DNA from 4 places in the Mesorhizobium sp. M1A.F.Ca.IN.022.06.1.1 genome. Region 1 is predicted to be linked to each of the others. Evidence: predicted binding sites of a transcription regulator. Region 1 holds the regulator's gene; each other region holds the start of a gene.

Region 1 (7,867 bases):
CACCATGGTGTGGCGCGTCACGCGATAGTCGAAGTCGTCCTTCTGCGCCTTGGTCGGCAATTCGCCGTAGAGCAGGAGATAACAGACCTCGAGGAAGTCGCCGTGCTCGGCGAGCTGGTCGATCGGGTACCCGCGATGCAGTAGGATGCCGGCGTCGCCGTCGATGAAGGTGATCGCCGACTCGCAGCTTGCCGTCGAGGTGAAACCGGGATCGTAGGTGAAGGCCCCGGTGGTGCTGTACAGCGCGCCGATGTCGATGACGTCGGGCCCGGTCGAGCCGCTTCGCACCTTGAATTCATGCGTCTTGCCGGCGAGCTCGAGCCTTGCGGTCGACTCGCGCGCCTTGCCGCCCGATTCCAGTTTTGTCGCAGCTTCGCTCATTGCAAACTCCTTTATGTTTTCTCATGCCGGCAAGGCAATTCCTGCAAACGACACGTCGAAATCACCGGAATGCGCGAACTTGCCACCGCATTTTAGGAGGTGCGTGCCAGATTGGGCCAAAGCCTAATGTTGCACTGCGAAACACACCTTTCAATGCCAATCTTCTTGGGCCAGTTCGCTCCTAATCGATTTGATCCGCAACCCGCGCCAGGCTCTCCTCACGGCCGAGCACAGCGAGCACATCGAACACGCCGGGCGAGGTGCTGCGGCCGGTGAGCGCGGCTCTCAGCGGTTGAGCCACGGCGCCGAGCTTATGGCCGCCTGCCTGCGCAAAATCGCGAATAGCGGCTTCCGCGGTCGCGGCGCTCCATTGGCTGGAGATCGCGGCGAGCGCGGCATGGGCGCCGCGCAAAATGGCGCGGGCGTCGCTGCCAAGCAACCCCGCAGCCTTTTCGTCGAGCCGCAAGGGCCGCTCGGCGAACAGGAAGCCGGCTCCATCGACAAGCTCGACCAACGTCTTTGCCCGCTCCTTCAGGCCCGGCATGGCAGCAAGCAGCTGTGCCCGGCGCCTGTCGTCGAGCTTGGCCGCGAGCGCCGGGCCACCCTCGAGATAGGGCAGGGTGGCTACGAGAACATCAAACAGCGCCTTGTCGTCCATCTTGCGCATATGGACGCCGTTCAGCGCCTCGAGCTTGGCGAAGTCGAAACGGGCGGCGCCCTTGTTGACGTCGCCGATATCGAACCAGGAGATCATGTTCTTGATCGACATTACTTCGTCGTCGCCGTGGCTCCAGCCGAGCCTAGCCAGATAGTTGAGCAGGGCCTCCGGCAGATAGCCCATGGCGCGATAAGCCTCGACGCCGAGCGCGCCGTGGCGCTTCGACAGCTTGGCGCCGTCGGCACCATGGATCAGCGGGATGTGCGACATCGACGGCACGGTCCAGCCCATGGCGTTGTAGATTACGGTCTGGCGCGCGGCGTTGGTCAGGTGATCGTCGCCGCGGATGATGTGGGTGACGCCCATATCGTGATCGTCGACGACGACGGCATGCATGTAGGTCGGGTTGCCGTCCGAGCGCAGGATGATGAAGTCGTCGAGGTCCTTGTTCGGGAATCGCACCTCGCCCTGCACGCGGTCGTGCACGACGGTCTCTCCTTCGATCGGCGCCTTGATGCGGATCGCGCCCTTGACGCCGGGAGGCGCCTCGGAGGGGTCGCGGTCGCGCCACTGGCCATTGTAGCGCGGCGGCAGCCCCTTGGCCCGCGCCGCCTCGCGCATCGCCTCCAGCTCGGCAGGCGTCTCATAGCTGTAATAGGCCTTGCCTAGCCGTACGAGCTCCTCTGCCACCTCACGGTGGCGCGGCGCTCGCTCGAACTGCGACACGGCCTCGCCGTCCCATGAGAGGCCGAGCCAGGTCAGCCCGTCCAGGATAGCGGCTGTCGCCGCTTCGGTGGAGCGCTCGCGGTCAGTGTCCTCGATGCGCAGCAGCATCGTGCCGCCCGTGTGCCTGGCGTAGAGCCAGTTGAACAGCGCCGTGCGCGCCCCGCCGATGTGCAGATAGCCGGTGGGCGAGGGGGCAAAGCGGGTGACGACCTTGTCGGACATGGAACTCTCGGAAGAAGCTCTGAAGCGGGCATGATTGCGCGGACTTTCGCGCGGTGGGCGTTCATGTAGCATAGGAGGTCTGGGGCGCAAGGGGCAGACCCGATGGCTGGACGTGGCCGGGGTGCGGAGGATGGCGAGAAGACGACGGCTGGCGTGAGCGAGCGCCTGCTGTTTGCCGACACCGTGCCTGCTGAGGCAGTACCGGTTTGGGTTCCCGTGCCGCGTCCGGCCACCGAGATTTCGGACGGCGACGCCGTCGTGAAGCCGCCTCCGCCGGCGGCCATCGACTTAATCCGCAGGCGGTTCCGCCGTGCCTCGTTTTCCGTGTTTCGCCGGGGTGTGGCCGAGGCAGCCTCAACCGAGCTCGACCGCGGCATCGGCTTCCTGCTGGTGCCGGTGTTCCTGGCCGCCGGCGTGATACTCTATTATTCCGTGAGCGCCGAGCCGGATCTTTACAGACCGCTGGCGGCGGTGGCGCTGATGGCTCTATGCGCGGCGGTTTCGCGCCTCTGGCTGAAGACACACCTGGTCTTTATGGCGGCGCTGTTTTGCGCGCTGGGCTTCGTCGCCGCGAAGGTCGAGACCTGGCGCGCCGCTACACCGATGCTCGGCTCCGAAATCCAGACGCGGCTGACAGGCCGCGTCGTCATCGCCGAGGAAATGGCCAATGGCCGCGTCAGGCTGACCATCGATCTCGTCTCGACCGCGCATCCAAAGCTGCGCTACGCACCGGATCGCGTCAGGGTCTCGGCACGCAGGATCCCGGCCGGCATGAAGGCCGGATCGCTGGTGACGGGTTACGCGCGGCTCCTGCCGCCGACAGGGCCGGTCCGTCCGGAAAGTTATGATTTTTCCTTCGACAGCTATTTTTCCGGCATCGGCGGCAGCGGATTTTTCCTCGGCGACCCGAAACTCATTCCGCCAACCGACCCGATCGGCCAGACGAGCATCGCCTCGGCCATCGAGAACGCGCGCGAAAATATTGCCGACCACATCAGAAGCACCGTCGGCGGACCCGAAGGCGAAATTGCCGCCGCACTGATCGTCGGCGTGCGCGCCGGCATTCCGGAGGACATCAACGAGGCGATGCGGCGGACCGGCATCTATCACATCATCTCGATTTCGGGCCTGCACATGGCGCTGGTCGCCGGCACGGTCATGCTTCTGCTGCGCGGCGCCTTTGCGCTGTTCCCGGATTTTTCGTCACGCCGGCCGGTGAAGAAATATGCCGCGGCAATCGCGCTTATGTCGATCGCCGCCTACCTCGTCATCTCCGGCGTGGTGGTCGCCGCCGAGCGAAGCTTCATCATGCTGGCCGTGATGCTGATCGCCGTGCTTTTCGACCGCGCCGCGCTGACGATGCGCAATTTGGCGATCTCGGCCATCGCCGTCATCCTGGTGTCGCCGCATGAAGTGGTTGGCCCGAGCTTTCAGATGTCGTTCGCGGCAACCGCCGCCCTTGTCGGCGCCTATGCCGGCTGGTCCGACTACCGCGCCGGCAAGGTGAGAGCGCCGCCGGCAAAGCGTTCGTTCCTGCGGTTCATGTCGCACAAACTGGCAGTCGGAGCAGGTGGCGCCGCGATGACGTCGATCATTGCCGGAAGTGCCACGGCGCTGTTTGCCATCTGGCATTTCCAGCGCGTCTCGCCGCTTAGCCTGCTGGCCAATCTCGCGATCATGCCGATCGTCACGATCGTGATGTTTCTCGCCGTCGCCAGCGCGGTCATGATGCCGTTCGGCTTCGACGGGCCCTTCCTCTATTTGATGGGCAAGGGCCTGGCGGCGATGATCGCGATCTCGGCGTGGATTTCGGAGTGGTCGCCGGTCGATGCCGTGGGCCTGATCTCGATCGATTCGGTGCTGCTGGCGACGATCGCGCTCGTCATCGCCACGATGGCGACTACGTGGCTCAGGCTGGCCGCGATTCCTTTCGCTGCCGCGGCCGTCATGATGATCCCGCAGGTGCGCACGCCCGACCTGCTGATCTCGGAGGACGCGCATCTGGTGGCGATGCCGATCGGCGGCGGCGAACTCGCCATCAATCGTGCCCGCTCGAACGAGTTCACCACCGATAACTGGAAACGCGCGCTCAAGGCCGAAACGATCGTGCCGCCGGAGACATTCGCCAAGGGCACGCTGGACATAGCCGATCCCGTCGACCTGCCGCCTGGATCGCCCTTTTACTGCACGGGCGATCTCTGCATTGGCCGGCATCCATCAGGCGCGATCGTCGCGCTCGCCGAAAAACGCGAAGCTGCCCGGCCTGCCTGCGACTTCGCAGACCTCATCGTCATTAACGACGCCACGGCCTACAATCCCTGCCGCGATCCGCGTGTCCTCGTTGTCACCAAGCGGCAGCTCGCGCGCGACGGCAGTGCCGCCGTCTTCTTCGATCCGCAATCGGCGACGGCGCGAGCAACCATTCAATACGCCGTCGAAAAACCGTACCGCCCTTGGCACGAACAGCGGCGCTACTCGCGTGAGGCGAGGGGGTTGGCGCCTTACAAGAAGCCCGAGAAGCCGAAAGCCAAGCCGCAGCCCCTCAGTAGCGGCGGATGAGCCCGACGAGCTTGCCCTGAACCTTGACGCGATCGGGACCGAAGATGCGCGTCTCATAGGCCGGATTGGCAGCCTCGAGCGCGATGGAGGCGCCCTTGCGGCGGAAGCGCTTCAGCGTCGCCTCCTCGTCATCGACCAGCGCCACGACGATCTCCCCGGGGCTCGCAGTGCTGGCGTTGCGGATGATGACCGTGTCGCCGTCGAAGATGCCGGCCTCGATCATCGAATCGCCTTTGACCTCGAGCGCGTAGTGCTCGCCGCCCGCGATCATGTCCGGCGGCACTGTGATCGAATGCGTCTGGTGCTGGATGGCGTCGATCGGCACGCCGGCGGCAATGCGACCCATCACCGGGATGGAGACGGCTGAAACGGCGTCGTCGTCATTGCTGGGCGTCGGCGTGCGGGCGGGCGCCGCGGGTTTGATCTGGCGGCCGAGATTGCCTTGGCCGCCCTGGATGACGCTCGGCGAGAATTTCTTCGCCGCATTGAGGCCGGGCGCGATCGAGTCAGGTAGGCGCAGCACTTCAAGAGCACGCGCCCGGTTCGGAAGCCGGCGAATGAAACCGCGCTCCTCCAGCGCCGTGATCAGGCGGTGGATGCCCGATTTCGAGGCAAGGTCGAGCGCTTCCTTCATCTCATCGAAAGACGGCGGAATGCCGCTTTCCTTGAGCCGTTCATGGATGAACATCAGCAGTTCATGTTGTTTGCGCGTCAGCATGGCGGCCCCCATGGGTTCTGAAACCAGAATCAGAAAAACAAACCCAGAACAAACACTATCTGTTCCAGTTGTGTTCCGCAACCGTTTAAAGTTTAGTGAATGTGTTGACGTTTTGTTCAGCGTAACATCAGAACGGTGCATTCCTCGCCGGCTTCAGCCGCCGGTGCGAAGGGTTGGCGCACGATCAGGCCATTGGCATCGGCGAGCATCCTTAACATCGAGGAATCCTGGATGCCGAACGGTGTTGCGATCAACCCCCCGCATCTTCGCGGACCACGGCGCGGACATAGTCCTGCCTGAGATCGTTGGCGTGCATTGCGACGCCTAACCGGGCCGTGCGGATTTCCTGACGGCAGGACCGGCCGCCCAGCCGCGCCAGAAGCGGCTTCAGGAACAGCTGCGAGCAGACCAGGCTTGCGACCGGATTGCCGGGCAGGCCGATGCAGCGAATGTCGCCGAGCCGGCCAAACATCAGCGGCTTGCCGGGACGCATGGCGATCTTCCAGAAGTCGAGCTGCATGCCTTCGCCGGTCAGCACGTCATGGATCAAGTCGTGGTCGCCGACGGAGGCGCCGCCAAGCGTGACGATGACGTCGGCGCCGGCCTTGACCGCCTTCTTGACCAGGGCCGCGATCGCGTCCTTGCGGTCGGCGGCAATGCCGAGGTCGAGCGCGCGCGCGCCGACCGACTGGGCCGTAGCTGTGACGCCACAGGTATTCGACGAGATGATCTGGTCGGGGCCGAGCGCGCTGCCCGGCGGCAGCAATTCATCGCCGGTGGCGATGATGGCGAGCAGCGGCTGCCGCACCACGTTGAGACTCGGATGGTTGGCCGATGCCGCCAGCGAAAGCGCCGCCGGATCGAGCTGGCGGCCTTTTTCGAGGAGCAGGTCGCCCTCGCAGAAGTCGAGGCCGCGGCGACGGACGTTTCGTCCCTCCACGGTCGGCTCGGTCACTTCGATGCCGCCGCCGCCGAGATCGCGGACATTCTCCTGGATAACGATGGTATCGGCGCCTTCGGGGAGCGGCGCGCCGGTGAAGATGCGCACGGCCTCGCCCTTGCCGACAGAGCCGGTGAAGCCACGCCCGGCGGGCGCCATGCCGATCACGGAGAGCCGCGCCGGCGCCGAGGCTACGTCGGCGGCCCGCACGGCATAGCCGTCCATCGCCGACGCATTGAAGGGCGGCTGGGTGCGCAGAGCCACCACGGGGTCGGCCAGCACCCGGCCGGACGCGTCGGCCAGCGGCACGCTTTCGCCTGGCAGCGCGGTCGCGCCGTCCAACAGGCGTTGGAGCGCCTCGGCGACCGGAAGCAAAGCCATGCTAAGGACCTACCTTGTAGTCGCCCGACTTGCCGCCGGTTTTCTCGACCAGCCTGATGCCGGAAATCGCCATGGCGCGGTCCGCTGCCTTGGCCATGTCGTAGATGGTGAGGCAGGCAACCGACGCCGCGGTCAGCGCCTCCATTTCGACCCCGGTCTTGCCGGTAACCCTGGCAAGCGCGGTGACCCTCAGGCCGGGAAGCGCGCGATCGGGCTCGATCTCGACGGCAACCTTGGTGAGAAGGAGGGGATGGCAAAGCGGGATGAGCTCATGCGTCTTCTTGGCCGCCATGATGCCGGCGAGGCGCGCCGTGCCAAGCACGTCGCCTTTCTTGGCGTCGCCGGCCAGGATCATCTCCAGCGTTTCCGGCTGCATGGTGACATACCCTTCGGCGATGGCCGTGCGCGTCGTCTCGGCCTTGCCGCCGACATCGACCATGTTGGCTTCGCCCTTGGCGCCGAGATGCGTAAGCGCGGGCATCCTCAAACGGCCTCGGCCGGCGCCTTGCCCGTCAGCAGAAGGGCGGTCGCGGCGGCCACGTCGGCCTGCCGCATCAGGCTTTCGCCAACGAGGAAGGTGCCGATCTTGCTCTTTTCCAGCCGGCGGCAGTCCTGATGGGTGAAGATGCCGCTCTCGCTGACCAGCAGCCGGTCGTCCGGGACCATGGCGGCAAGCCTCTCGGAAACGTCGAGGCTGGTTTCGAAGGTTCTCAAATCGCGGTTGTTGATGCCGATCAGCCGCGACGAGAGGCGAAGCGCGCGTTCCATCTCCTGTTCGTCATGCACCTCGACCAGCGCGTCCATGCCGAGATCGAAGGCCGTGACTTCCAATTCACTGGCCAAGGCGTCGTCGACGCTCGCCATGATGATGAGGATCGCGTCCGCGCCCCAGGCGCGGGCTTCATGAACCTGATACGGGTCGAAGAGGAAATCCTTGCGCAGGGCGGGCAGGCCAACGGCGGCGCGCGCTGCGGTCAGAAAGCCGGGCGCGCCCTGGAAGGACGGTGCGTCGGTCAGCACCGAAAGACAGGCAGCACCGCCTTGCTGATAGGCCCTGGCGAGCGCCGGCGGGTCGAAGTCGGCGCGGATCAAGCCCCTGGAAGGGCTGGCCTTCTTGATCTCCGCAATCAGCGCGAAGCCGCCGGCCTTCCGCTTGGCCTCAAGCGCCGCAAGGAAGCTGCGCGGGGGTTCCGCATCCTTGGCCTTCGCCTTGACCTCGGCAAGCGGCGCGCTGAGCTTTGCGGCGGCGATCTCATCGCGCTTGTAGGCTTCTATCTTGCGC
Region 2 (7,867 bases), 190 kb from region 1:
GGGTAGCGCTTTCCCCTTCTCCTACTTGGGAGAAGGTGGATTGGCGCGGAGCGCCATGACGGATGAGGGGTGCTGGACGGAGTGAGGCGAAGCCTCGAAAGACCTTGTGATGGACCAGAAGATCGAAACCACTCCGTACGACGTCGAGGCGATCCGCCGCGACTTCCCGATCCTGTCGCGGCAGGTCTACGGCAAGCCGCTGGTCTATCTCGACAACGGCGCCTCGGCGCAGAAGCCGCAGGTGGTGCTCGACACGATCCAGCACGCCTATTCCCAGGACTACGCCAATGTCCATCGCGGCCTGCATTTTCTGTCGAATGCCGCGACCGATGCTTATGAGAAAGCACGCGAGACGGTACGCCGCTTCCTCAATGCGCCGAGCACCGACAACATCGTCTTCACCTCCAACACCACCTCGGCGATCAACACGGTCGCCTATGGCTACGGCATGCCGAGGATCGGCGAGGGCGACGAGATCGTGCTCTCGATCATGGAACACCACTCCAACATCGTGCCGTGGCATTTCATCCGCGAGCGGCAGGCTGCGAAGCTGGTCTGGGTGCCGGTCGACGATCTCGGCGCCTTCCATATCGAGGAATTCGAGAAGCGGCTGACGAACAGCACAAAACTCGTCGCCATCACCCATATGTCGAACGCGCTGGGCACGGTGACGCCGATCAAGGAGATCGTGCGCATCGCGCATTCGCGTGGAATTCCCGTGCTCGTCGACGGCAGCCAGAGCGCCGTGCATATGCCGATCGACGTGCAGGAGCTGGATTGCGACTTCTTCGTCTTCACCGGCCACAAGGTCTACGGTCCGTCCGGCATCGGCGTGCTCTACGGCAAGAAGCACATGCTGGAAGAGATGCGGCCCTTCATGGGCGGCGGCGAAATGATCGAGGAGGTGACGGAAGACATCGTCACCTACAACGAGCCGCCGCACCGTTTCGAGGCCGGCACGCCGCCGATCGTGCAGGCGATCGGGCTGGGCGCCGCGCTCGAATATATGGAAAAGGTCGGCCGCGAGCGCATCGCGGCGCATGAGGCGGACCTCAAGAATTACGCCCACGAGCGGCTGCGCGCCATCAATTCGCTGCGCATCTTCGGCGACGCGCCCGGCAAGGGCGCCATCATCTCGTTCGAATTGCAGGGCATCCACGCTCATGACGTGTCGATGCTTATCGACAGGCAAGGCGTCGCGGTCCGCGCCGGCACGCACTGCGCCCAGCCGCTGTTGAAACGCTTCGGCGTGACCTCCACATGCAGGGCATCGTTCGGCATGTATAACACCAAGGCCGAAGTCGACGCTTTGGCCGATGCGCTGGAAAAGGCGCGAAAGTTCTTCGGATGACGATGATGGACGATGTGACCACCACCGCAGAGACCGCGCCGGAAACGGCCGGTAACGGCCTCGTCTCAGCCTCGGCGATCCCCGCCGATGAGCTAGCGAGGCTGACCGACGATATCGTCTCGGCGCTGAAGACTGTCTACGATCCGGAAATCCCGGCCGACATCTACGAGCTCGGCCTCGTCTACAGGATCGACATCGAGGACGACCGGACGGTCAAGATCGACATGACGCTGACCGCGCCGGGCTGCCCGGTGGCCGGCGAAATGCCGGGCTGGGTCGAGAACGCCGTCGGCGCCGTGGAGGGGGTTTCGGGCGTCGAGGTCAACATGGTGTTCGACCCGCCGTGGACACCCGACCGGATGTCGGAAGAGGCGCAGGTCGCGGTTGGATGGTACTAGCCAGCGACCCCACTAAGGTTGGCTGGCTTGCAGCAAAGGTGAAACTTCACCATCTTAAAGGCAGACTCATTCCGCGGGCCTTGAACCCGCGCGAACGTGGAGAATGACATGGGACGCTTCGCCGTCATCACGATGACCGACAAGGCCGCGGACCGCGTGCGTGAGATCGTCGCTACGCGCGACAACGCGCATGGGATCCGTCTTGGCATCAAGAAGGGCGGCTGCGCCGGGATGGAATACACGGTCGATCTGGTCACCGAGCCGAACCCCAAGGACGATCATATCGAGCGCGACGGCGCGCACGTCTATGTCGCGCCGGAAGCGGCGCTTTTCCTGCTCGGAACCGAGATGGATTTCGAGCAGACGACGCTGCGAACCGGCTTCACCTTCAGGAACCCGAACCAGAGCTCGGCCTGCGGCTGCGGCGAATCCGTCGAGCTGAAGCCGGCCGATCTCAAGGCGCTGGCGGAGGTGCGCGCTTCAAGCGCTGCTTAGGTGAGCGCCGAGGCATATCGCTGGCGATGTGCCTGCTGTGACCAGGAGTTGACCGGACTTCCCACCGATATAGCCTTTGGCGCACCGGTGAATCCAGACGCGCTTGACGAGGTAGCTCGGTCGACTTTCCGCAAGAACGACGATTTTTGCGTGGTGAGTTACGCCACGGGGCAAACAGACCGCTTCATTCGTTGCCTGCTGCCCTTGCCGGTACCTCAGTTGGCTGAAGAGTTCTGTTTCGGTGTTTGGATGTCCGTCTCGGAAAGAAGCTGGAATGTGTATCGAGCCGGGTATGATAGCGGCCAATATGAGGACGAGCTCTGCTTCGGGTATTTGATGCACGACATTCCTGAGTATCCGAGCTCGATGCACCTGCATGCCAATGTTGTGTTTCAGCCCGGCAATCTGCGTCCCAGGGTTTTTCTGCATGATGCAGACCACCCCTTGGTCGCCGCGCAGCGCGAAGGGGTGGATGTGAGGCAGATCGAGCGCTGGGTTGCGCTAACCCATCGCTCTTAGATTCAGGCTTAGTCCACCCACGAGCTGGTGCGCTTGTGCCAGTCGGCGATCGATTCTTCGGGATAGAGCTCGAACACCTTGTCGTTCTTGCCGATCGCCGGTTCGACCCAGCTCGCCTTGTATTTCAGCATCAGATGCACCTTTTCCGGCGGCTTCGGCAGGTCGCTGTCGATCGCCGAGGCGAAGGGATGGACGAGGTCCGGCCAAGTCGGGTCGTAGAGCCAGAGCGCGGCGCCGCATGTCTTGCAGAAATTGCGCTCGCCGGTCGAGACCTCGCAGTGCGGATGCTCGTCGTCCTCGATCTCAGCGCGGTAGACGCCGAGATTGGGCTTGCCGGTGACCTTGAGCGTTTCGTTGTCGGCGCCGAGATTGATGGCAAAACCGCCGCCGCCCTGCTGCTTGCGGCAGATCGAGCAGTAGCAGAGCATGAACGGCACGGGCGTGTGACTTTCCACCTCGAAGCGGACGGCGCCGCAGCGGCAGGAGCCTTTGAGCAGGACAGGCATGGCGCGAAACTCCATTTCATGTCTCAACCTGTCAGCATGCTGTTGGTTGCTGCGATGACAAGGCCCATGCCGGATGAGATGATTGCGGCATGGACAATGACCGCCTCGAAGAATTGTTCGAGAGCCTGGGGCCGATCAGCATCCGAAAACTGTTCGGCGGCAAGGGCATCTATTGCGACGGCGTCATCGTCGCGGTGGTCGTGCGCGGCGAACTGATGCTGAAGGCCGACGAGGAGACGATCCCCGAATTCGAAGCCGCCGGCTGTAGCCAATGGACCTATACCGGCTCGCGGCACGGCAAGGAGGTGGCGATGCCCTATTGGAGCGTTCCCGACAGCGCCTTCGACGATCCCGACGAAATGGCGGTCTGGGCGCGGCGCGCTTGTGAAGCGGGGCGGCGCGCGGGCAGATAAGGCCTACAGCGCCTTCGCGATCTCCGCAGCCAGCCGCGCATTGTTCTCGACCAGCGCGATGTTGGTCTTGAGGCTGCGGCCGCCGGTGATCTCCAAGATCCTCGACAAAAGGAACGGCGTTACCGCCTTGCCGGTGATGTTCTGCGCTTCGGCCGCCTTCTGCGCGGAATGGATGTAGCCGTCCATCTCGGCTGCCGGGATCTCATCGTTCTGCGGCACCGGATTGGCGACCAGTATGCCGCCGCCGAGGCCGAGCGCCTGCCGGATATGATAGAAATGCGCGATATCTTCAGGCGCATGCAACGTCAGCGGCGCGCGGAAGGGCGATTGCCTGGACCAGAAGGCCGGCATGGTCTCGCAGCCATGGCCGATGACTGGCACGCCGCGCGTCTCCAGCACTTCCAGCGTCTTTTCGATGTCGAGGATCGCCTTGGCGCCGGCCGAGACGACGACGACCGGCGTGCGCGCCAGCTCGTCGAGGTCGGCCGAGATGTCAAAACTCTTTTCGGCGCCCTTGTGGACGCCGCCGATGCCGCCGGTGGCGAAGACCTTTATGCCGGCCATGTGCGCGGCGATCATGGTGGCGGCCACGGTGGTGCCGCCGGTGCGCTTTTGGGCGACGGCAAAGCCGATATCGGCACGCGACAGCTTCATGGCGTCGCCGGTCATGGCAAGCGATTCGCGCTCGCCATCGGAAAGGCCAATCTTGATGCGTCCATCGACCACGGCGATCGTCGCCGGCACGGCGCCGCTCTCGGCGATGATCTGCTCGACCTTGGCGGCCATCGCGCCATTGTCGGGGTATGGCATACCGTGGGTAATGATGGTGCTTTCCAGCGCCACCACAGGCCGCCCGGCGGCAAGCGCCTCCGCCACTGGCGGATGAATGTCGATGAAGGGGCGGGCGGTTTCGGGCGTCATGTCCGTTCTCCACTCCGGAGAAAACACTCCGGCAAGATAGTTTGTGGCCCTATGCCACCACCCGTGCCTCGGGCACAAGGGCAAGCGCCTGGCCAAAACTGCCGGCGGTGAAAGACGGTACCGCCTCGGCGCTCTCGATGGCGAGCATCGCCGCGGCAACACCTTCGCGCAGTGCCCTCCGCAAAGGCAGCCCGCGCAGCAGCGCGGCAACCGTTGCTCCGGTCAGGGCGTCGCCGGCGCCGGTTACGTCGGCAACTCGTCGCGGGGAGGGCGGGTCGATGGCGAAGACGCCCGATCGGTCGAAGCCGAGCACCGGAGCACTGCCGGCCGTGATCACGCCTGCCGTCAAGCTCAGCCGCCTGAGTTCCCCGACAAGATCGCGGCCGGAAATATCCGCACCAGCTAGCGCCGCCGCCTCTCGGCGGTTCATGAACAGCAGCGAAAGATTGCCGAGCAGCGGCGCTAGCCGCACCACCTTGGCTGGCGAGACGGCGATGGCGAAAACCGGCCTGTCGCCGGCTTGCGCAACCAGGCGCTCGAGGGCCGCCGTCGGCAGGTTCGCGTCGCAGAGGATCGCGTCTGCCTCGGCGATCGCCTCGCGCACCTTGGCGCGGCGGATCTGCTTGGGGAAGGCGAGGTCGTAAAGGCCCATATCGGCAAAGCCGACGATCAACTCCCCCTCGCTGTCGATCAGCGCAGTGTAGCTCGGCGTCGTGCGGTCGAGGAACACCGCCGAAAGGTCGGCGATGCCGGCCTCGTCGATCGCCGATGCGACCGCCTCACCCGCCGCATCGCCGCCCCGCACCGAAAGCAGCGAGGCCGAGACGCCGCGCTTCACAATGCTGCGCAGCGCGTTGAAAACGCCGCCGCCGACATCCTCGCGCATGATGCCGGGATTGGATGCGGCGGGCACGTAAGGGCCCGAGACCTTGCCGCGCCGGTCGATATGGGCGCCGCCCAGCGCCAGGATGTTTGGGGATGTCGGCATGCCGCGGAGGTGACCTCGTTGATTGTTTGCGTGGGCACACTAGGTTTCCGCGCATCGCCCCGCAATCGGGTCGCGATTCGGGCCGCCGGGTAACGAGATCTCGCTTGGATCAGCAGCACTGCTTCACGCCATCTCTAGTGAGACAAAAATAGAACAAATCCAGATATTGTTTGTTTTCCAGCCATTTGCTGCCTCTTGCCAGATGAGAACAAAAAAGGTACAAACTGGCAGGGATCACGGATTGTCCGGCCTTCATTGACGACCAAGGGGTGATGTATCATGGCTCAGAATAGTTTGCGGCTTGTAGAGGATAAGGCAGTGGACAAATCAAAGGCTCTGGATGCGGCGCTGTCGCAAATCGAGCGCGCTTTCGGCAAGGGCTCGATCATGCGGCTCGGCGCCAATGAGCAGGTGGTCGAGATCGAAACCGTGCCGACGGGATCGCTCGGGCTCGACATCGCGCTCGGCGTCGGCGGATTGCCGCGCGGCCGCATCATCGAAATCTACGGGCCGGAAAGCTCGGGCAAGACGACGCTGGCGCTGCACACGGTTGCGGAAGCCCAGAAGAAGGGCGGTATCTGCGCCTTCGTCGATGCCGAGCACGCGCTCGATCCGGTCTATGCCCGCAAGCTCGGCGTAGACCTCGAAAACCTCCTGATCTCGCAGCCCGACACGGGTGAGCAGGCGCTGGAGATCTGCGACACGCTGGTGCGCTCCGGCGCCATCGACGTTCTGGTGGTCGATTCGGTGGCGGCACTGACGCCGCGCGCCGAAATCGAGGGCGAGATGGGCGATGCGCTGCCCGGCCTGCAGGCCCGTCTGATGAGCCAGGCGCTGCGCAAGCTGACCGCATCGATCTCGCGCTCCAACACCATGGTCATCTTCATCAACCAGATCCGTATGAAGATCGGCGTCATGTTCGGCTCGCCGGAAACCACGACCGGCGGCAACGCGCTGAAATTCTATGCCTCGGTGCGCCTCGACATCCGCCGCATCGGCTCGGTCAAGGATCGTGACGAAGTGGTCGGCAACCAGACCCGCGTCAAGGTGGTGAAGAACAAGCTGGCTCCGCCCTTCAAGGTGGTCGAGTTCGACATCATGTATGGCGAGGGCGTGTCGAAGACCGGCGAGCTCGTCGATCTCGGGGTCAAGGCCGGCGTGGTCGAGAAGTCGGGCGCCTGGTTTTCCTATAATTCGCAGCGACTCGGCCAGGGCCGCGAGAACGCCAAGCTTTTCCTGCGCGACAATCCGGACACGGCGCGCGAGATCGAGCTGGCGCTGAGGCAGAATGCCGGGCTGATCGCGGAAAAATTCCTCGAGAACGGCGGCTCCGAAGGCGGTGACGACGGCTTCGAGGACGAGGCTGGAGCGATGTAGACAACTGCCGGAGTTCGGCCATAATCCGGATCCATTATCTAAAGCTGATGTAATCGAGTTCCCCAGTACTGCGTTCGAACCGCCGGCCTTCGTGCCGGCGGTTTGCGTTTGGGGGCGAGGACACAGGCCGCCCAGCCAGGAGGACTGGGCCTGGTTCCGTGTTTCTGGACAGGGTCAAGAGCTACGGCTAAAAGGCCAATCTATCTTCTGACACACGAAAGCCCATTTGCCGCCGGCCTGGCCGGCGGTTTTCGCGAAAAGGCAGTATCCATGAGTGGCGTGAACGAGATCCGGTCGACATTCCTCGACTACTTCCGCAAGGAGGGTCATGAGATCGTTGCCTCCAGCCCGCTGGTGCCGCGCAACGATCCGACGCTGATGTTCACCAACGCCGGCATGGTGCAATTCAAGAACGTGTTCACCGGCCTGGAGAAGCGGTCCTATTCGCGCGCCGCGACCGCGCAGAAGAGCGTGCGCGCCGGCGGCAAGCACAACGATCTCGACAATGTCGGCTACACCGCGCGCCATCTCACCTTCTTCGAGATGCTCGGCAATTTCTCGTTCGGCGATTATTTCAAGGAGCGCGCGATCGAGCTTGCCTGGAACCTGATCACCAAGGAATTCGGCCTGCCGAAGGACAAGCTTCTGGTCACCGTCTATCACACAGACGACGAGGCGGCCGGCTATTGGAAGAAGATCGCCGGCTTCTCGGACGATCGCATCATCCGCATTCCGACCTCTGACAATTTCTGGGCGATGGGCGACACCGGTCCCTGTGGTCCGTGCTCGGAGATATTCATCGATCGCGGCGAGCATATCTGGGGCGGTCCGCCCGGCAGCCCGGAAGAGGACGGCGACCGGTTCCTCGAATTCTGGAACCTGGTGTTCATGCAATATGA
Region 3 (7,867 bases), 1.1 Mb from region 1:
TTCTTCGTCGATTCCTTCAACTTCGCCTCGCTGTCACCCGAAGCGCTGCTCTGGGCCAAGCTCACCGACCTGTTCCTGCCGCTCATCCTTGGCGGCTCCTTCCTTTTCTTCCTAATGTGGAAGATGCGCCAGCTGGCCATCGCCCAGAAGGAGCTCAGCATCATTGCCGCGACCGACAGCCTGACGGCGGTCTTCAACCGCGGCGCTTTCTCGATGCTGGTCGAGGCCTATCTCGACAAGGCCCGCAGCCACGCGGTGGCCGAAGCCGGCGCGCTGCTGATCGTCGATGCCGACCATTTCAAATCGATCAACGACCGGCTCGGCCACGATTGCGGCGATCAGGCGCTGAAGCTGATCGCGAGCACGATCCGGAGCCAGCTCCACGGCGCCGACATCGTTGGACGCATCGGCGGCGAGGAATTCGCGGTCTTCCTTCCGGGCGCCGACGCGACACGCTCCTTCCTGGTCGCCGAGTCGATCAGACTGCGTATCCGCGAGGCCGAGTTCGCGCCGGGCGGGCAGCCGTGCCCGCTTTCGGTCAGCATCGGCGGCGTCGCGTTCAGCGGGCCCACCACCTATCACCACATGTTTCGGGTCGCGGACAGGCATCTTTACAAGGCGAAGTCGAACGGACGCGACCAGGTGAGCTTCGAAAGCCCGCGCAGCAGGCTATCCGGCGAGGCCGCCGGCACGTTCCACTGAACGAACCCGCGCAGCAGGGAACGGAGCGCCCTCACCAGCGGTGGGGCTGAGTAGGAGTGTCGTCCCGCCTTTGGGTAGGCGTCTATTTCCACATGCCGCGCATGCGCGCGCCGAGATCGACCTTGACGCCCGGCTTTTGGCGCGGGTCGTCCGTGATCGCCGCGCTCGCCCAGGATGACTGTTCGAAAGCCGAAAGCATCGAGGCCGGGATAAAGCGGGTGCGCGAGGCATAGACGTGACGGTCGCCGCGGGCCGGCTGATTGTGCGGATAAAAGCGCTGCGGCACCACCAGGTGCAGGCTGTCCTTGGCGCGCGTCATCGCCACATAGAGCAGCCGCCGCTCCTCCTCGATATCCTCCTTGGTACCGACGCCGAGATCGGCCGGGATGCAGCCGTCGACCGTGTTGAGCACGAAGACGTTCTTCCACTCCTGGCCCTTGGCCGAATGGATCGTGGACAGGATCAGGTAATCCTCGTCGCGATGCGGCGGGCCGGCCTGGTCGCTGGTGGCGTCGGGCGGGTCGAGCGTCAGCTCGGTCAGGAAACGCTCGCGCGAGGGATAGCCCGACGCGATCTGCTCGAGCTGCAACAGGTCGGCCCGGCGCGTGATCGCGTCCTCGTGGATGCGCTCCAGATGCGGCTCGTACCAGAGCCTGACCCGCTCGAGGTCCGCCGGCCATTTGGCGCCGGCGCGCAGCCCGCTGTAGATGTCGAGGAAGACCGGCCAGTCTTCGGCCGCGCGCTGCGGCGGCCGGAAGCGTGCAAGGCCGAGCGTCTCGTCGAGCGACGTCGCCATCGCCTCGACGATCTGTGAGGCGGCCGAAGGCCCGATGCCGGGCATCAACTGCAGCACCCGGAAGCCGGCGATCCTGTCGCGCGGGTTCTCGGCAAAGCGCAGCATCGCCAGCATGTCTTTCACATGCGCGGCATCGAGGAATTTCAGCCCGCCGAATTTGACGAAGGGGATGTTGCGCCGCGTGAGCTCCACCTCCAGCGGCCCGCTGTGATGCGAGGCGCGGAACAGCACGGCTTGCGCCTTGAGCGCCGTGCCGGCCTCGCGCTCGGCAAGGATCGCCTGGCAGACATAATTGGCCTGCTCAGCCTCGTCGCGCACGCTTACCAGTTGCGGCCTGTGCGACGACCGGCGTTCGGTCCAGAGATTCTTGGTGAAACGCTCGCTTGCCTCGCCGATTACTTTGTTGGCGGCGGCTAGGATCGGCTCGGTCGAGCGGTAATTGCGCTCCAGCATGACGATCTCGGTGCCTTGCGCGAACTGTTTTGGGAAATCGAGAATGTTGCGCACTTCCGCGGCCCGGAAGGAATATATCGACTGTGCGTCATCGCCCACCACGGTCAAGCCCGCGCCGTCCGGCTTCAGCGCCAACAGAATAGAGGCCTGCAGCCGGTTGGTGTCCTGGTATTCGTCGACCAGCACGTGGTCGAAGCGGGAGCCAAGGTGAGCGGCGATCTCCGGCTCGGCCGCCATCTGCGCCCAGTAGAGCAAAAGGTCGTCGTAATCGAGCACGTTCTGCGCCTGCTTGGCCTCGACATATGCCGCGAACAGCTCCTTCAGCTGTTCCGCCCATCCTGAGCACCAGGGAAAGGCCGAGCCCAGCACCTCGCCGAGCGGCGCCTGGGCGTTCACCGCCCGCGAATAGATCTGCAGGCAGGTGGCTTTGGTCGGAAAACGGCTTTCGGTCTTGGAAAAACCGAGCTCGTGCCGGGCAAGGTTCATCAGGTCGGCCGAATCCTCGCGATCGTGGATGGTGAAAGCCGGATCGAGGCCGATCTGCTCGGCATAGTCGCGCAAGAGTCTGGCGCCGATACCGTGGAAAGTACCGGCCCAGGATAGCGCATCGGCGATGATCGCGGCATCGCGGCCCAGCACCTCGCCGGCGATGCGCTCGACGCGCTTCGCCATTTCAGCCGCGGCGCGGCGCGAAAAGGTCATCAAAAGGATGCGGCGCGGATCGGCGCCCTTGACGATGAGGTGCGCCACGCGATGCGCCAGCGTGCTGGTCTTGCCGGAGCCGGCCCCGGCGATCACCAGCAGCGGCGCGGCCACCTTGCCGTCGCCATGCACCACCGCCAGCCGCTGCTCGTCGTTCAGCCGGGCAAGATAGGCAGGAGTTTCGAAGGACGAATCACGGGCGGCGATGTTCATCGCCCATCAAGCATCGTTTCCGCTTTGTTCGCAATACAGCTAATCTCGCCCAAAGGCGGCCAAGTGGGGGGCGATGCCCGGCAGGGCAGAGGGGACGCTGTACGCGCCGGCATGTGCTGGATAGGCCGGCCATCTTCCCAACAAGCGCGAGAACGGCCGATCTACCTTTTCGGCTCGACGCCCATCGCCGCCGACTGGCGCCGCAGCGACCGCCGATCGTCCGGCGGCGCGAGATCGCCGGACGCCTCCTCGATGATCCTCATCGTGACGCGATAGGCCGTGTAGCCGAACAGGCCGACGAGCAGCAGACGGATCATGACATCTCCTCGTGAGTTAACGAGGTTCAACCGGAGACAGGCGCGTTGGTTCCCGCCGGACGGCGCAACCAAACCGCCGCCGCCTCGTTTGCTTCGAAGAAAGGGGCGAACGAGAGGAGGTCGTCATGAAGAAACTTCCTGTGCTGCTGGCTCTCGCGGCAGGGCTCGGGCTCGCCGCCTGCGACAACAGCGTACAGCCCACCAAGGCGCCAAGCGACACCGTCGACAAAAACCCGCAGGTCGACAAGAACCCGGTGCCGCAATCGACCACCGGCGGCGACCAGCCCGGCACGCCGCCGAAGCAATGAGAGCGGACGATGTTGTCGGGAGACGAAGCGGCGGCGCCGCAGAAGAAGGCCGGCGCTGCTTGGGAGGAAGCTGGAAAGCGCCGGCCAAGCGGGAAAATCAGGCCCGCCGCAGGATCAAAGATAGCTGAGTCTCTCCGCCGCGTCATGGGGCGATCGCGCTAGCCGGCTACAGGTATCCGTCCAAACGCTTTGTCGGCCTTCAAAGATCGGAGAATCTCAGGGGTGTGTTTGCGTCGCTTGCGCCGCCGCGTCACGCCATCGCGGCGCGCGCCAGCGGCACGTTGGCGATCTCCAGGTCCAACTGGCGCTGCGTCAGCGCCGCTTCGGCCATGATCCACTGCTTGAACAGCTCCACCTTGCGGGCGCCAAGCGCCTTGATGGGGCTGACGAAATACCAGCCGGCGGTGTTGGGATGGTGGACCGCGAAGGGGGCGACCAGCCGCTCGGCTCGGATGTCGCTTGCCATATAGGCGCGGTTGGCAACGGCAAAGCCCATGCCGGCATTGGCCGCCTCGTAGGACATCATGCAGGAATCGAAATAGATGCTCTTGGTCTCGCCAAGCACGAAACTCGCGCCGGCAAAAGCCAGCCACGACTGCCAGTTCTGGGTGCAGGTGTCGGAGTGGAGCAGGGTGAAGTGCCTGAGGTCCTCCGGCGTCACCTTGGACAGCGGCTTGTCGCCCAGCACCTCGCGGAACAGCTTGCGGCTGCACACCGGCGTCAGGTCCTCCTTGAACAGCAGCACGGAGTTGAGGCCGGGGAAATTGCCGTCGCCATAGCGGATCTCGAGATCGTATTCGGAGGTCGCGAATTCATGCGTGGCATAGGAAGTCGAGACCCGCATCTCGATATCCGGATACTGCCGCTGGAAGGTGGCAAGCCGCGGAAACAGCCAGCGCGCCGCGAAGGTCGGCAAGACGCAGATCTTCAGCACATGCGCCTGGGATTGGCCGGTCGCCTCCATGCTGGCAGCCACGATCCGCTCCAGCGCCTCGCGCACGCGCGCCACGTAGGTCTCGCCTTCCGGCGTCAGCGACACCGCGTTGCCGCCGCGCTGGAAGATCTTGAAGCGCAGCTGGTCCTCCAGGCTCTTCACCCGCTGGCTGACGGCTGAGGCGGTAATGAACTGCTCTTCGCCCGCGCGCGTGAAGTTGCGGTGCCTGGCGGCGCTCTCCACGATTTTCAGCGAGTTTAAGTTGACCTGGCTGAGCAGACGCACGGGGTTCGACCTTTAGCTATGCTTAAAGTAGCACCAGCATTCCTAAATTTACAGGGGCGGGTGCTCAATCGACTGTTTACCAAGTGTTGCCCCCACCTTGGAGAAGTAGAATGAACGCCCATACAATCCCCGAACTGCGCTATGCGATGAGCCGTGAAGCCATCATCGGTCATGATACGGCGTGGAAAGTGTCGAGCTTCGGCGTCGCCCAGTATCTTCACGGCTACGACCCGCAACTGCTCGCCGCGATCGAGGAGGCGGCGCTCAAGCTCAAGGCCAGCCACGCCGTGCACAAGCATCTCGACCTCACCTTCATCACCGGCGCGGACCGCTACATTCCCGAGATCAAGGAACTGCTCAACGACAAGCTGCGGCTGGAACGGCTGTCCGACATGATGGGCACCAAGCTCGAACCCTATCCGCTGTCTATCGTCGGCTCGACCGTCACCTTCATGAACCCCAAGGACGGCGCCGTCGACTGGCACTGCGATGGCGTTCCGGTGACGGAACTCATTCCGCTCTCGATCAGCGATCCTCTGATCGGCGGCCATCTTGAAATCTATTGCGACGATTCCGAGACGGGGCGTGCCATCCTCGAATCCGGCAGCGACCTGCCGCGCAACAGGGTCATGCGCATCGACCACAAGATGAATTACGCCACGCTCGGCCAGTTCCTCGGCGTGCTCCATCGCACCGCGCCGATCCAGCTCGGCTCGCGGGTCACCCTGGTGCTCAACCAGCGTTCGGTGGCGAAGCCCTATGTCGACGACAACCGCATGTTCTACCTCGCCGCCGACAACGACCAGGACCGCGGCTGGGTGAACGAACTGGCCGAGGACGTCTGGACGAACCAGCTGCCGGCCTATCGCCGTCACGCCGAAGAACATCCCGTGCCGAAGCCGGCTGTCGATCCGGTCTCCGGCGGAGCCAGGGAATCGTGGTAGTGGCTGACGATCCGGCCGGTCGCCAGCCGCCTTCAGCATCGCTGAGCCTTGGCCCGCTCACCGCCGAAAGGCGCAGCGACCGTTCCAGCGCTGCTCCCCCGGTGGCGCTGGCCTTTGCCCTCGGCGCCGTGGCGCTCTGGGCGACTAACGCTTTCGTCGGCAAGACGCTGCTTGCCAATCACCCGGTATCGGAGGTGCAGTTCCTGCAGTTCTCAGGCGCCGCGCTGGTCTTTGCGCTGATCAGGTTCTTCCCTTCTCCCCTTGTGATCAAGGGGGCCGGACGGATCGCCGACGCAGGAGTTTCTTCCAACATCTCTCATCCGTCTCGGCGCTCCGTGCCGATCCACCTTGTTCCCCAAGGGGATAAGGGGAGAACCATGCGCGCCTGCGCCGTCGGCTTCATCGGCCTGGTCGGCACCATGGCGTTGCAATACATCGCCTTCGCCTCGATGCCGGTCATCGAGGCCAATCTCGTTGCCTACACCTGGCCGCTGATGGTCGCCGCCGCCGTCATCGTGCTCGGCCGCCCGCGACGGCCGCTGCTGCTTGGACTGACCGCCGCGCTGGGCTTCACCGGCGTCGCGCTGGTGATCTCCGGCGAGGCGCGCATGCCTGGTTCGGAGGTAGCCCCGTCGGTTATTGCGCCGCCTTCGGCTCGGCACTTTGCATGGCCTTCTACTCGCTTGCCGTCGGCCGCCTTGCCGTGTCGCCGGATCGGCTTCTGCTGCCTTCGGCCCTGATCGGCGTGGCGCTGACCTTCGCATGGTGCCTGCATGACGGCGTCGCCGCCTGGGCGGCTTGGACCTGCTGCTCGGACTCTATCTCGGCGCCGGGCCGATGGGCTCGGCTATTATTCTGGTCGCGCGCGCTCAGCCTCGATCAGGGTGGGCGGCTCGCGGTCGTGGCGTATCTCACGCCGATCGCTTCCACGCTTTTGCTGGCGCTGTCGGGCGAAAGCCTGTCGATGACGCCATGGCTGGCGCCGTCCTTGTCATCGGCAGTTGCATTGCTGTCGGCATCGAACGTCCGGAGGGCTGAAGACCATGCCAGGGATCGTACCAGGAAACATGCCAGGGAGCGGGCTTGACGACGACGAACGCCGGGCCAGACAGGAGGCGCATTGGCTGGTCAAGGAATTCGGCGCCGAGGCGCAGCTCTATGCCGCCATGAAGGCTGAGAAGGCCATCGAGCAGAAGGATTTCGGCCGCTGCGCCCGCTGGAAACGCGTGCTGGAGATTCTGGCCGACGGCCCGACCGATCTCCGGCGCGGCGTTGCCGCGAAATAAGCGACTTGCCCTAACGAATCGGGCATGATCGATTGATCAGAGAGCCAGCGCTGCTCGCAATTATTGGCTTTCCGTCCAGAATTCCAATTTTTGCAGGAATTACTCGTAGAAATTGAAGTGCTGTTGCGTCATTTCCTCGCCCGTGCAGAGCTTCGGTGCTGTAAAGTGTTTGTTGTAGGTATTAGAATTCCTAACTTGCGCGGTCGCGGCCCTCGGTGAAAACATACCTTCGGTATTGAGTCTCGCACGTTTACTGACTCTGGACGTCCGTTGGGGGACAGGTCCAATAAGATACCTAGACTAAAGTCTTAAAAACAGCTGGTCATTTGAGAGCCAGCAGAAGGTGAAAAAATTGTCCAATATCGACGACAAGACTGCAATCGAGCTGACCGCCGACATTGTTTCGGCCTATGTGGGCAACAACCCGCTTCCGGCATCCGGCCTGCCTGATCTGATCGCCAGCGTCAGCGCTTCCGTGCGCAAGCTCGCCGGGGGCGCCCCGGTGAAGGAAAGCGCGCCGCAGACGCCGGCCGTCAATCCGAAGCGTTCGGTATTCCCCGACTACATCGTCTGCCTCGAGGACGGCAAGAAGTTCAAGTCGCTGAAGCGGCACCTGTCGACCGACCATGGGCTGACGCCGGACGAATATCGCGCGAAATGGGGCCTGCCGGCGGACTATCCCATGGTGGCGCCCAGTTATTCGGCCACTCGCTCGGCGCTTGCCAAGTCTTCCGGCCTGGGCCGGAAGCCGGCCGCGGATTCCGGCAGGGGCAAGCGTAAAGCCAAGGCCTGAGCCGAAGGTCATGCTGCCCGCTACGGACGGCGCCACGCCGTCGGCCGACCGCTTTGCCGCGCTCGACGCGTTGCGTCGCAGGGTGGCCATCCAGTCTTGCGCCGATGCCGGCGAGGGGGTCAAGGCGCGGCGCG
Region 4 (7,867 bases), 2.9 Mb from region 1:
CGCGACGCGCTCATATCCGAACGCCGTGCAATCGATCGTCCGATAGCCGCCATGCACGATGAGTTCCGAGAGCGCCTTGCCCACCGCCGGCGCCTGCTGCAGGCCATGGCCGGAGAAGCCGTTGGCGAAGAGGAAGTTTTCCACCTCCGGATGCGGCCCGATAACCGCGTTCTGGTCGAGCGTGTTGTAATCATAATGCCCGACCCAGGCGCGCGTCGGCTTGATCGCCTCGAAGGCTGGGACGCGGGTGGCTAAAGTCGGCCAGATCACGTCCTCGAACAGCGGCCACTCGACCTCGAAATCGTTTGGATCGGGTGCATGGTCGCCTTCCTCCGGCTCGGCGCCGCCGGTGAGATAGACCGAGCCTTCCGGCCGCACATAGATGCCGGAGGGATCGACCAGCAGCGGCATGTCGGCATATTTTTCCCGTGCCTCGAAGACGAAGACGTTGCGCTTGCGCGGCTCGACCGGCAGCGCGAGCCCCGCAAGGGCGGCCACCTTGCCGGCGTTCGGACCGGCGGCATTGACGATGATACCCGCCTCCAGCGTCTCGCCATTGTCGAGGGCGACGCCGGTGACGCGACTGCCCTCGCGCGCGATACCGGTGACCGACGCGGTGATAAAGTCGATCCTCCTCTCGCGCAGCGCCTTACGGAACAGCATCAGCAGCGCATGCGCGTCGAACCAGCCCTCGCCGCCGCGGCCATAGGCGCCCGCGGAAATGCCTTCGGTTGAAAGCCAGGAGAAGCGGCGGGCGAGCTGGCCTGCATCCTCCAGCACGATATCGGCGCCTTCGGCGATCTGCGCCTCGTGATTGGCCTTGAGGATCGGCAGCCCCGCCTCGCCGGCGAGGATCAGATAGCCGCCCTCGCGAAAGCCGATATCGGCATCGGCGCCGAAAGTCTCTTTCAGTCGCCGGAACAGCTTCAGCGTGAATTGCGACAGGCGGATGTTTTCAGGAATGGAAAATTGCTGGCGGATCGAGGCCAGGGACAGCGTCGTCGCCGCTTGCGAGAATTGCGGATCGCGCTCGATCAGCGCGATGGAGCGGGTAAAACCTTCTTCGCGCAGATAGTAGGCGACCGAGGACCCGACGATGGCGCCGCCGATGATGACGATGTCGTAACGCACTTTGTTCTCCGATTCACCGGTCCTCACGCGACCGGCAAATTGATCTCGAAGCGCGCGCCGCGTTCGGAGTCAACCAGCGTTATCGTGCCATCATGCGCTTTCAGGAGGGCCAGCACGATGCCGAGGCCCATGCCGGTGCCGCCGGCCTCGCGTCTTGTGGTGAAGAACGGCTCGAATATTCTTGCGCGATTGGCCGCCGAAATGCCGCCGCCGTCGTCGTCGACGTGGAGGGCCACCCTTTCGCCCGCCTTTTCGGCGCCGACCGTCACCTGCTTCGCGCCGTGCCGTGCGGAATTGTCGACGAGGTTGGCGAGCACGATCGCGAGATTCTCGCCCGAGATGCCGAGGCCGATATCGCTGCCCGATTCGACGCGTACCTCCAGCCTGGCGTCGACCGGCAGCAGCGCCAGCGCCGCGCCGATTGTCGTGCTTTCGCCGCTCGGCGCCAGGTTTTCCGCGCGCGCCAGTTCGAGCAGCCGGCGCACCAAGAGATTGAGCCTCCCGGCATCGGTGACGATGTTGTTGGAAAAACGCCGTCGCTCGTCCTCGTCCATCGTCCCGCCGGAATCCCTGAGCAGCTCGGCCGCGCCCTGGATCGCCGTCAGCGGCGATTTCAGCTCATGCGAGACATGGGTGGCGAAGGTCTGGATGCTGTCGGAGCGCGCCTGGAGTTTTTGCGCCATGTCGAGGAAGGCGGCCGACAGCGCCGCCATCTCGCGCGTGCCGTGATGGGCGAGCGGCCGCATTGCCTCGCGGTCGCCGGCGGCGATGCGTTTGGTGCGCTCGATCAGCGCGTAGATCGGCCGGCTGACGGTGCGGATGAACACCAGCGCGATCAGCAGCGTGCCGCCGAGAATCGCGATCGCCGCGAGCGTGACCTTGCCGCGCTCGCCATAGAGATGTTTCACGATGTTGTTCGGCGTCCGCGACATATAGACCACGCCGGCGACCCTGCCGTCGAGCTCGACCGGCAAGGCGACGAAGACGCGCACCTTGGTGCCGCGACTCACCGAATAGAGCGGCGGCGGCGGCTGGTCGGGGATCCGCAGGCGAAGCTCGCTTGCATAGGCGCCTGCGAGCGCCTGCCGCACCTCCTCGACCGCAACGAAAGACTGTCCGACCTCACCGCCGCCGGCAATCACCACGCCATGCGGATCGAGCAGCCGGAAGCCGGCAAGCGTTGTCTTCTGCGCCTCGTCCAGAATGCCGTCGAGCTTTGCGCCTATGGCCGCGAAGTCCGGATCGGCGGTGGCGGGAACGGCCGCCGGTCGCGACGGCATGACATTGTCGGAGGCAAGGTCGAGCTGCGGCTCGATCGGCTGATAGGGGTAATTATTGTCCCTTGCCGGATCCGCCGAGATCGGCGTTCCCAACCGTTCCGGTGCAATGCCGGCCGCGCGCACCGCATCGGCATAGACGGCGGCAATCACCGCGCCCTGTGCGATGAGCTCGCCCTCGGTCTGGCGGATCAGCTGGTTTTCATAGAGCCGGAAGAAGAACAGGCCGACCAGCGGCAGCGCCATCACCACGATCAGGATGGCGACGACCACGGTGGCGAGCCTGGGCCGCCATTTCTCCTTGCTCAGCCACCGCATCGGCCGAGCCGGAAGCCGACGCCATGCACGGTCGCGATCGCATCCGAACAGCCGACCGCCGCCAACTTGGCGCGGATGTTGCGGATATGGCTGTCGACCGTGCGTTCCGAGACATGGATGTTGGATTGGTAGGCATTGGCCATCACCGCATCGCGGCCAAGCACATGCTGCGGGCGGCCAAGAAAACCTTTCAGAATCGCGAACTCGATCGCTGTTAGGGTGAGCGGCTTGCCTTCAAAGCTCGCAGCATGACTTGCCGGAACCAGCACGAGCTTGCCATGCGCGAACTGACGGTCGTCGGCGTCTTCCTCCACCACCGCCGGGCGCGCCCGCCGCAGGATGACGTTGACGCGGGCAACCAGCTCGCGTGGGCTGAACGGTTTCGTCACATAGTCGTCGCCGCCCATTTCAAGGCCGAGGATACGGTCGATTTCTTCATCGCGGGCCGACAGGAACAGCACCGGCACGTCGGAGCGCTGCCGCAGCCTGCGGCAGACCTCCAGCCCGTCCATCTCCGGCATGCCGATGTCGAGCACGATGAGGTCGGGCGCGCGGCGTTCGACCGCTTGCAGCGCGGCGGCGCCGTCGGCGACGGCGGCCGTCTTCATGCCGGCCTTTTCCAGCGCGAAGCAGATGATCTCGCGGATATGCGGATCGTCGTCGGCGACGAGGATGTTGTGCGGCATGGAATCGGCAGCTCGCTGAATACGGTTTGTCATGACAGGATTAGCAAGCGGGCCGTGCTTGTCGAGAGCGCGCAAAGGCCGCCAGTCGTGAAAGCTGGCGTCAAGACCGAACCGTCCCGAGCGCCGCCGCTCGCATGGCATGTCGCAGCCGTGATCTTGGGATGAAAGGAAGCATGACCGCCGTTATGCGCGGCCTCTGCGGCTCGACCAACCACCAGCCTTCGTTGCGGAGGCGCCGGGGCAGGGACCAGCGGGATCTGTGATGTGTTCGCATGCCGCCTGTTTCGCCGGCGGCTGCGGAAAGCGCGCGGCGGATTGGAGGAGGTTTTCCGCAAGGATTTGCAGATTTCGTGCAGGAGCAAAGTCGTTTCAGGCTGGCGCCGCCTCTCACCTGCCTGCCGGCATCCTCTCCCCGTATAGTGACGGGGAGAGGGGCGCTGCCATCGCCGGCTTCGACAATTAGCCAGAACGCAAATGAGTTCTATGGTGCCGCGCCTTGCCTCGCCCGCTGCAAGCCGGCATAGATCGGCCATGACCTCTGACACCTACCGCCCGCGCCGCTCCGTGCTCTACGTGCCCGCCTCAAACGACAAGGCGCTGGCCAAGATCGCCTCGCTCGCCTGCGATACCGTCATCATCGACCTCGAGGATGGCGTGGCGCTGGCCGACAAGGTTTCCGCCCGCGACAAGCTTACCGGCATCCTCGCCGCGCGGCCGGCGCGCCGCTGCGAGATGGTGGTGCGCATCAATCCGCTCGGCAGTGAATGGGGCATCGACGACCTGTTGACCGTCGCCAAGGCAGAGCCCGACGGCATTCTTTTGCCCAAGATCGGCACGCCGCGCGACATCCTCGAGGCCGGCGACCTGCTCGACGACAATTTCGCCCCAGATACCGTGAAACTCTGGGCGATGATCGAGACGCCCAAGGCGCTGCTCAACGTCGGCGCCATCGCCGAGCTTGGCCGCGATCCCTCTTCCCGCCTCGCTTGTTTCGTCGCCGGAACGAACGATCTGGTGAAGGCAACTGGCATTTCGGCAACGCCCGACCGGCGCTATCTCACGCCCTGGCTGCTGCAGCTTGTGCTCGCCGCCCGCGCCGGCGGCCTCGACGTGATCGACGGCGTCGCCAACGATTTTCGCGACCTCGACGCCCTCGCGCGGGAATGCGCCGAGGCGGCCGCCATGGGTTTTGACGGCAAATCGCTGATCCACCCCGCCCAGATCGAGCCCGCGAACCGCGCCTTTGCGCCGGCGCCGGAGGCGCTGGCCAGGGCGCGGGCGATCAGGGAGGCGTTCTCACGGCCCGAAAATGCCGGCAAAAGCGTCATTGCGCTGGACGGCCGCATGGTCGAGCGGCTGCATCTGGCGGATGCCGAGAAACTTCTGGCGAAGGCCGCAATCATCGGCGCATGATGCGCTCGAGCGATTCCAGGAAAGATAGACAAGCATTGGTCACGACAGGGTCGAAAATGAAACTCTACCGCTTTCTGTCCGGTCCGGACGATTCCACTTTCTGCCATAAGGTGACGGCGGCCCTGAACAAAGGCTGGCACCTGTTCGGCTCGCCGACCTATGCCTATGACAAGACGACCAAGTCGATGCGCTGCGGCCAGGCCGTGGTGAAGGATATCGAGGGCCAGGAATACACCTCGGACACCAAGCTCAGCGATTGGTAGGAAAGGACGGCAGCCCTCTCATTCGTCACCCCGCCGCTGCCTGCTCGGCCGCTTCCTCGATCCGCTCCATGTCGTCGTCCGACAGGCCGAAATGGTGGCCGATTTCGTGGATCAGCACGTGGGTGACGATGTCGCCCAGCGTCTCCTCGTTCTCGGCCCAATAGTCGAGGATGGCGCGGCGGTAGAGCGTGATGCGGTTCGGCCCCTCGCCGGTTTGCGGGTTCCAGCGCTCGGCGATGCCGCGCCCCTCGAACAGGCCAAGCAGATCGAAGGGCGTCTCCAGCGACAGGTCGTCCATGATCTCGTCGGTCGGAAAATCGGCGATCTGGATGATGATCTCGCCGGTGAGCTTGCGGAACTCCTCCGGCAGATGGGCGTAGGCCTCCAGCGCCAGAAGTTCCATCTCATCCATCGATGGCGAGAGTTGGTCATGCCAGATGCGGGTCTTGTAGATGCGGGCCATGAGGTTTCCTTTGACCTCGGCATATAGGCTTTCGCGCCTGTCGAGGCAAATGGGCCGGCTGGCTGGATCTTGGAAGCTGAAAAGCAGAAGGAATAAATTCCTTGCGACTCCGCTTGACTCTTCCAGGCCCCTCTGGAATCTATAAGAACATAACAGGAACAACTACTGCCGGAAGTGAACGTCATGGCGATAAGCGTCGTGGCGCGGGAAACTGTTTTTGCCCTGCGCCGCCAGATCGCGAAGATCGAGGGAACGCTGCCCGAGCGCCTGGAAGCGCCGGCTTCCGGCGCGCCAAAAGCGATTCCAGGAACAGTGCGAAGCGGTTTTCCGTCCGGACTTGCAAAAAAACAAATAGCTGGCGATGCCGCGGGATCGGATGTCACCCCCGAAATCACCATCGTCCGGCGCGGCCTCGCTGTGGCCTCGCCGGATGCCTTCCTGCATACCGGCATAGAACGCCTCGACACTGCCCTCGGCGGCGGCGTGCCCAAGGCGGCGCTCAGTGAAATCCATGGGTTGGAGACCCGCGATGCCGGCGCCGTGGCCGGCTTTGCGCTGTCGCTCGCCAGCCTGATCCTCAAACAGAAGCAGGGCCTGCCGGTCCTCTGGATCGGAACGGCGGAGATTTTCCGCGAGGCCGGCTTTCCCTATGCCAGGGGCCTCCACGCCTTCTTCGGCATCGAGCCCGAACAATTGCTGTTTTCCGAAGCGCCGAAACTGGTCGACGCGCTGTGGATCGCCGAGGAGGCCGCCCGCATGACGGCCTTCGCCGCCGTCATCCTCGAGATCCGCGGCAGCCCCCGGCTTCTCGACCTTACCGCGACGCGGCGGCTGCACGCCCGCGCCCAGAGCGCCGGCCGGCCAGTATTTTTGCTGCGTCAGGCCGGCCAGGCCGAGCCCACCGCGGCGCCCGTGCGCCTCATTGTTTCGGCAGCGCCCGCGGCGAGCCGCGAAACGCTCGCCGGCGCGCTGGCCGGCTCGATCGGCCGCCCCGCCTTCACCGTCGATATCGGCAAGAGCCGCACGGCCCTGCCCGGACAATTCACACTGGAGTGGAACCCCGATGAGCACGCTTTTGCCGAAAGAAGGCCCGAGGAAGAGCGGGCAACGAATTCTGTCGCTGTGGTTCCCCTACCTTTGCGCGGAGCGGATCCTGCGCCAGCGTCTGGGGCGGTCCTGGCGTTCCCGGCCCTCGCATCCCCTGCCCCCATCTTACCCACCGCTTGTGATCAGCCATCGCGACAGCAACGCCCAGCGCATCGCAGCCCTCGACGAGCGGGCTGAGGCGCTGAAGCTGAAGCGCGGCATGGGCATTGCCGACGCGCGCGCCATGCATCCGTCGATCGATGTGGTGGAGGCCGACCCGGAGGCCGACCGCCGCCTGCTCGAAGGCCTCGCCGACTGGTGCGACCGCTACACGCCGCTGGTGGCGATCGACGGCGAGGACGGGCTGTTTCTCGACGTCACCGGCTGCACGCACCTGTTTGGTGGCGAGCGGGCCATGCAGGACGAGATCCTCACCCGTTTCTTCCAGCAGGGTTTCGATGTTCGCGCCGGCCTCGCCTCGACGCCGGGCGCTGCCTGGGCGGCGGCGCGCTTCCACGGCGACCGCATTGTGGCCGGCGGCGAGGAGGCGGCGCTGCTTTCGCCCCTGCCGCTTTCGGCGCTGCGCATCGCGCCCGAAACCCGCGCCAGCCTGGAAAGCGTCGGCCTGCGCACGGCGGGCGCGGTGATGGCCGCACCCCGCGCGCCGCTCGCCCGCCGCTTCGGCGCCACCTTGCTTCTGCGCCTCGACCAGGCGCTCGGCCGGCTCGACGAGGCGGTGTCGCCGCGCCTTCCCGTGGCGCCGCTCTCGGTCGAGCGCCATCTTGCCGAGCCGATCGTGCTCACCGACGACATCGAGCGGCTGGTGAGCCGGCTTGCCGTGGCCTTGAAGGCCGACCTCGAGCGCCGCGGCGAAGGCGCGCGGGCGCTCGCCCTTCTCCTCTTTCGCGTCGACGGCCTCGTCAGCCGCATCGCGGTCGGCACCTCGCGCCCCATGCGCGAGCCGCAGCTGATCCGAAAGCTGTTTCACGAACGGCTGACCGCGCTGGAACAGACCATCGATGCCGGCTTCGGCTTCGACCTCGTGCGGCTGTCGGTGCTTTCGGTCGCCGCCTTCGACATGCTCCAGGGCGACCTTGCCGGCGAGACAAGCGACGATGACGCCGACATCGCTTTATTCGCCGACCGCGTGCGTGCCCGTCTCGGCGAAGCCGCCGTGCTGAAGCCGGTCATCGTCGATAGCCACCTGCCGGAGCGCGCCGTTACCACGGT

The links. The regulator LexA, encoded in region 1, represses DNA repair genes until DNA is damaged. The targets are predictions, from matches to a motif close to TGTTCNNNNTGTGTTCNG.
Region 2: recA (recombinase RecA) is a predicted target of LexA. The motif match lies at 5,796-5,813, and genes of this name have one in related genera.
Region 3: EJ078_RS04995 (ATP-dependent helicase) is a predicted target of LexA. The motif match lies at 2,881-2,898, and genes of this name have one in related genera.
Region 4: EJ078_RS15385 (metallopeptidase family protein) is a predicted target of LexA. The motif match lies at 5,695-5,712, and genes of this name have one in related genera.

The regions. Positions count from the first base shown of each region.
Region 1 covers NZ_CP034455.1:6,129,973-6,137,839, forward strand. The annotation lists gene gltA (citrate synthase) at 1-381, opposite strand, end outside; gene gltX (glutamate--tRNA ligase) at 563-1,987, opposite strand; gene EJ078_RS29190 (ComEC/Rec2 family competence protein) at 2,090-4,546, shown strand; gene lexA (transcriptional repressor LexA) at 4,530-5,264, opposite strand; partial or broken gene glp (gephyrin-like molybdotransferase Glp) at 5,381-6,585, opposite strand; gene moaC (cyclic pyranopterin monophosphate synthase MoaC) at 6,587-7,066, opposite strand; gene trpC (indole-3-glycerol phosphate synthase TrpC) at 7,069-7,867, opposite strand, start outside.
Region 2 covers NZ_CP034455.1:5,937,622-5,945,488, forward strand. The annotation lists gene sufD (Fe-S cluster assembly protein SufD) at 1-6, shown strand, start outside; gene EJ078_RS28195 (cysteine desulfurase) at 110-1,351, shown strand; gene EJ078_RS28200 (SUF system Fe-S cluster assembly protein) at 1,357-1,749, shown strand; gene sufA (Fe-S cluster assembly scaffold SufA) at 1,858-2,244, shown strand; gene EJ078_RS28210 (DUF2199 domain-containing protein) at 2,245-2,763, shown strand; gene EJ078_RS28215 (GFA family protein) at 2,772-3,269, opposite strand; gene EJ078_RS28220 (TfoX/Sxy family protein) at 3,359-3,682, shown strand; gene EJ078_RS28225 (pseudouridine-5'-phosphate glycosidase) at 3,686-4,603, opposite strand; gene EJ078_RS28230 (carbohydrate kinase family protein) at 4,653-5,591, opposite strand; gene recA (recombinase RecA) at 5,871-6,968, shown strand; gene alaS (alanine--tRNA ligase) at 7,239-7,867, shown strand, end outside.
Region 3 covers NZ_CP034455.1:979,336-987,202, reverse strand. The annotation lists gene EJ078_RS05000 (GGDEF domain-containing protein) at 1-702, shown strand, start outside; gene EJ078_RS04995 (ATP-dependent helicase) at 785-2,866, opposite strand; gene EJ078_RS04990 (hypothetical protein) at 3,028-3,183, opposite strand; gene EJ078_RS04985 (hypothetical protein) at 3,309-3,491, shown strand; gene EJ078_RS04980 (LysR substrate-binding domain-containing protein) at 3,742-4,710, opposite strand; gene EJ078_RS04975 (hypothetical protein) at 4,821-5,654, shown strand; gene EJ078_RS04970 (hypothetical protein) at 5,654-6,394, shown strand; gene EJ078_RS30140 (hypothetical protein) at 6,322-6,741, shown strand; gene EJ078_RS04965 (hypothetical protein) at 6,722-6,940, shown strand; gene EJ078_RS04960 (MucR family transcriptional regulator) at 7,293-7,733, shown strand.
Region 4 covers NZ_CP034455.1:3,237,542-3,245,408, reverse strand. The annotation lists gene EJ078_RS15410 (FAD-binding oxidoreductase) at 1-1,131, opposite strand, end outside; gene EJ078_RS15415 (DUF72 domain-containing protein) at 1-46, shown strand, start outside; gene EJ078_RS15405 (HAMP domain-containing sensor histidine kinase) at 1,155-2,726, opposite strand; gene EJ078_RS15400 (response regulator transcription factor) at 2,714-3,412, opposite strand; gene EJ078_RS15395 (CoA ester lyase) at 3,944-4,825, shown strand; gene EJ078_RS15390 (DUF1737 domain-containing protein) at 4,882-5,088, shown strand; gene EJ078_RS15385 (metallopeptidase family protein) at 5,114-5,551, opposite strand; gene EJ078_RS30455 (hypothetical protein) at 5,735-6,835, shown strand; gene EJ078_RS15375 (DUF6504 family protein) at 6,777-7,867, shown strand, end outside.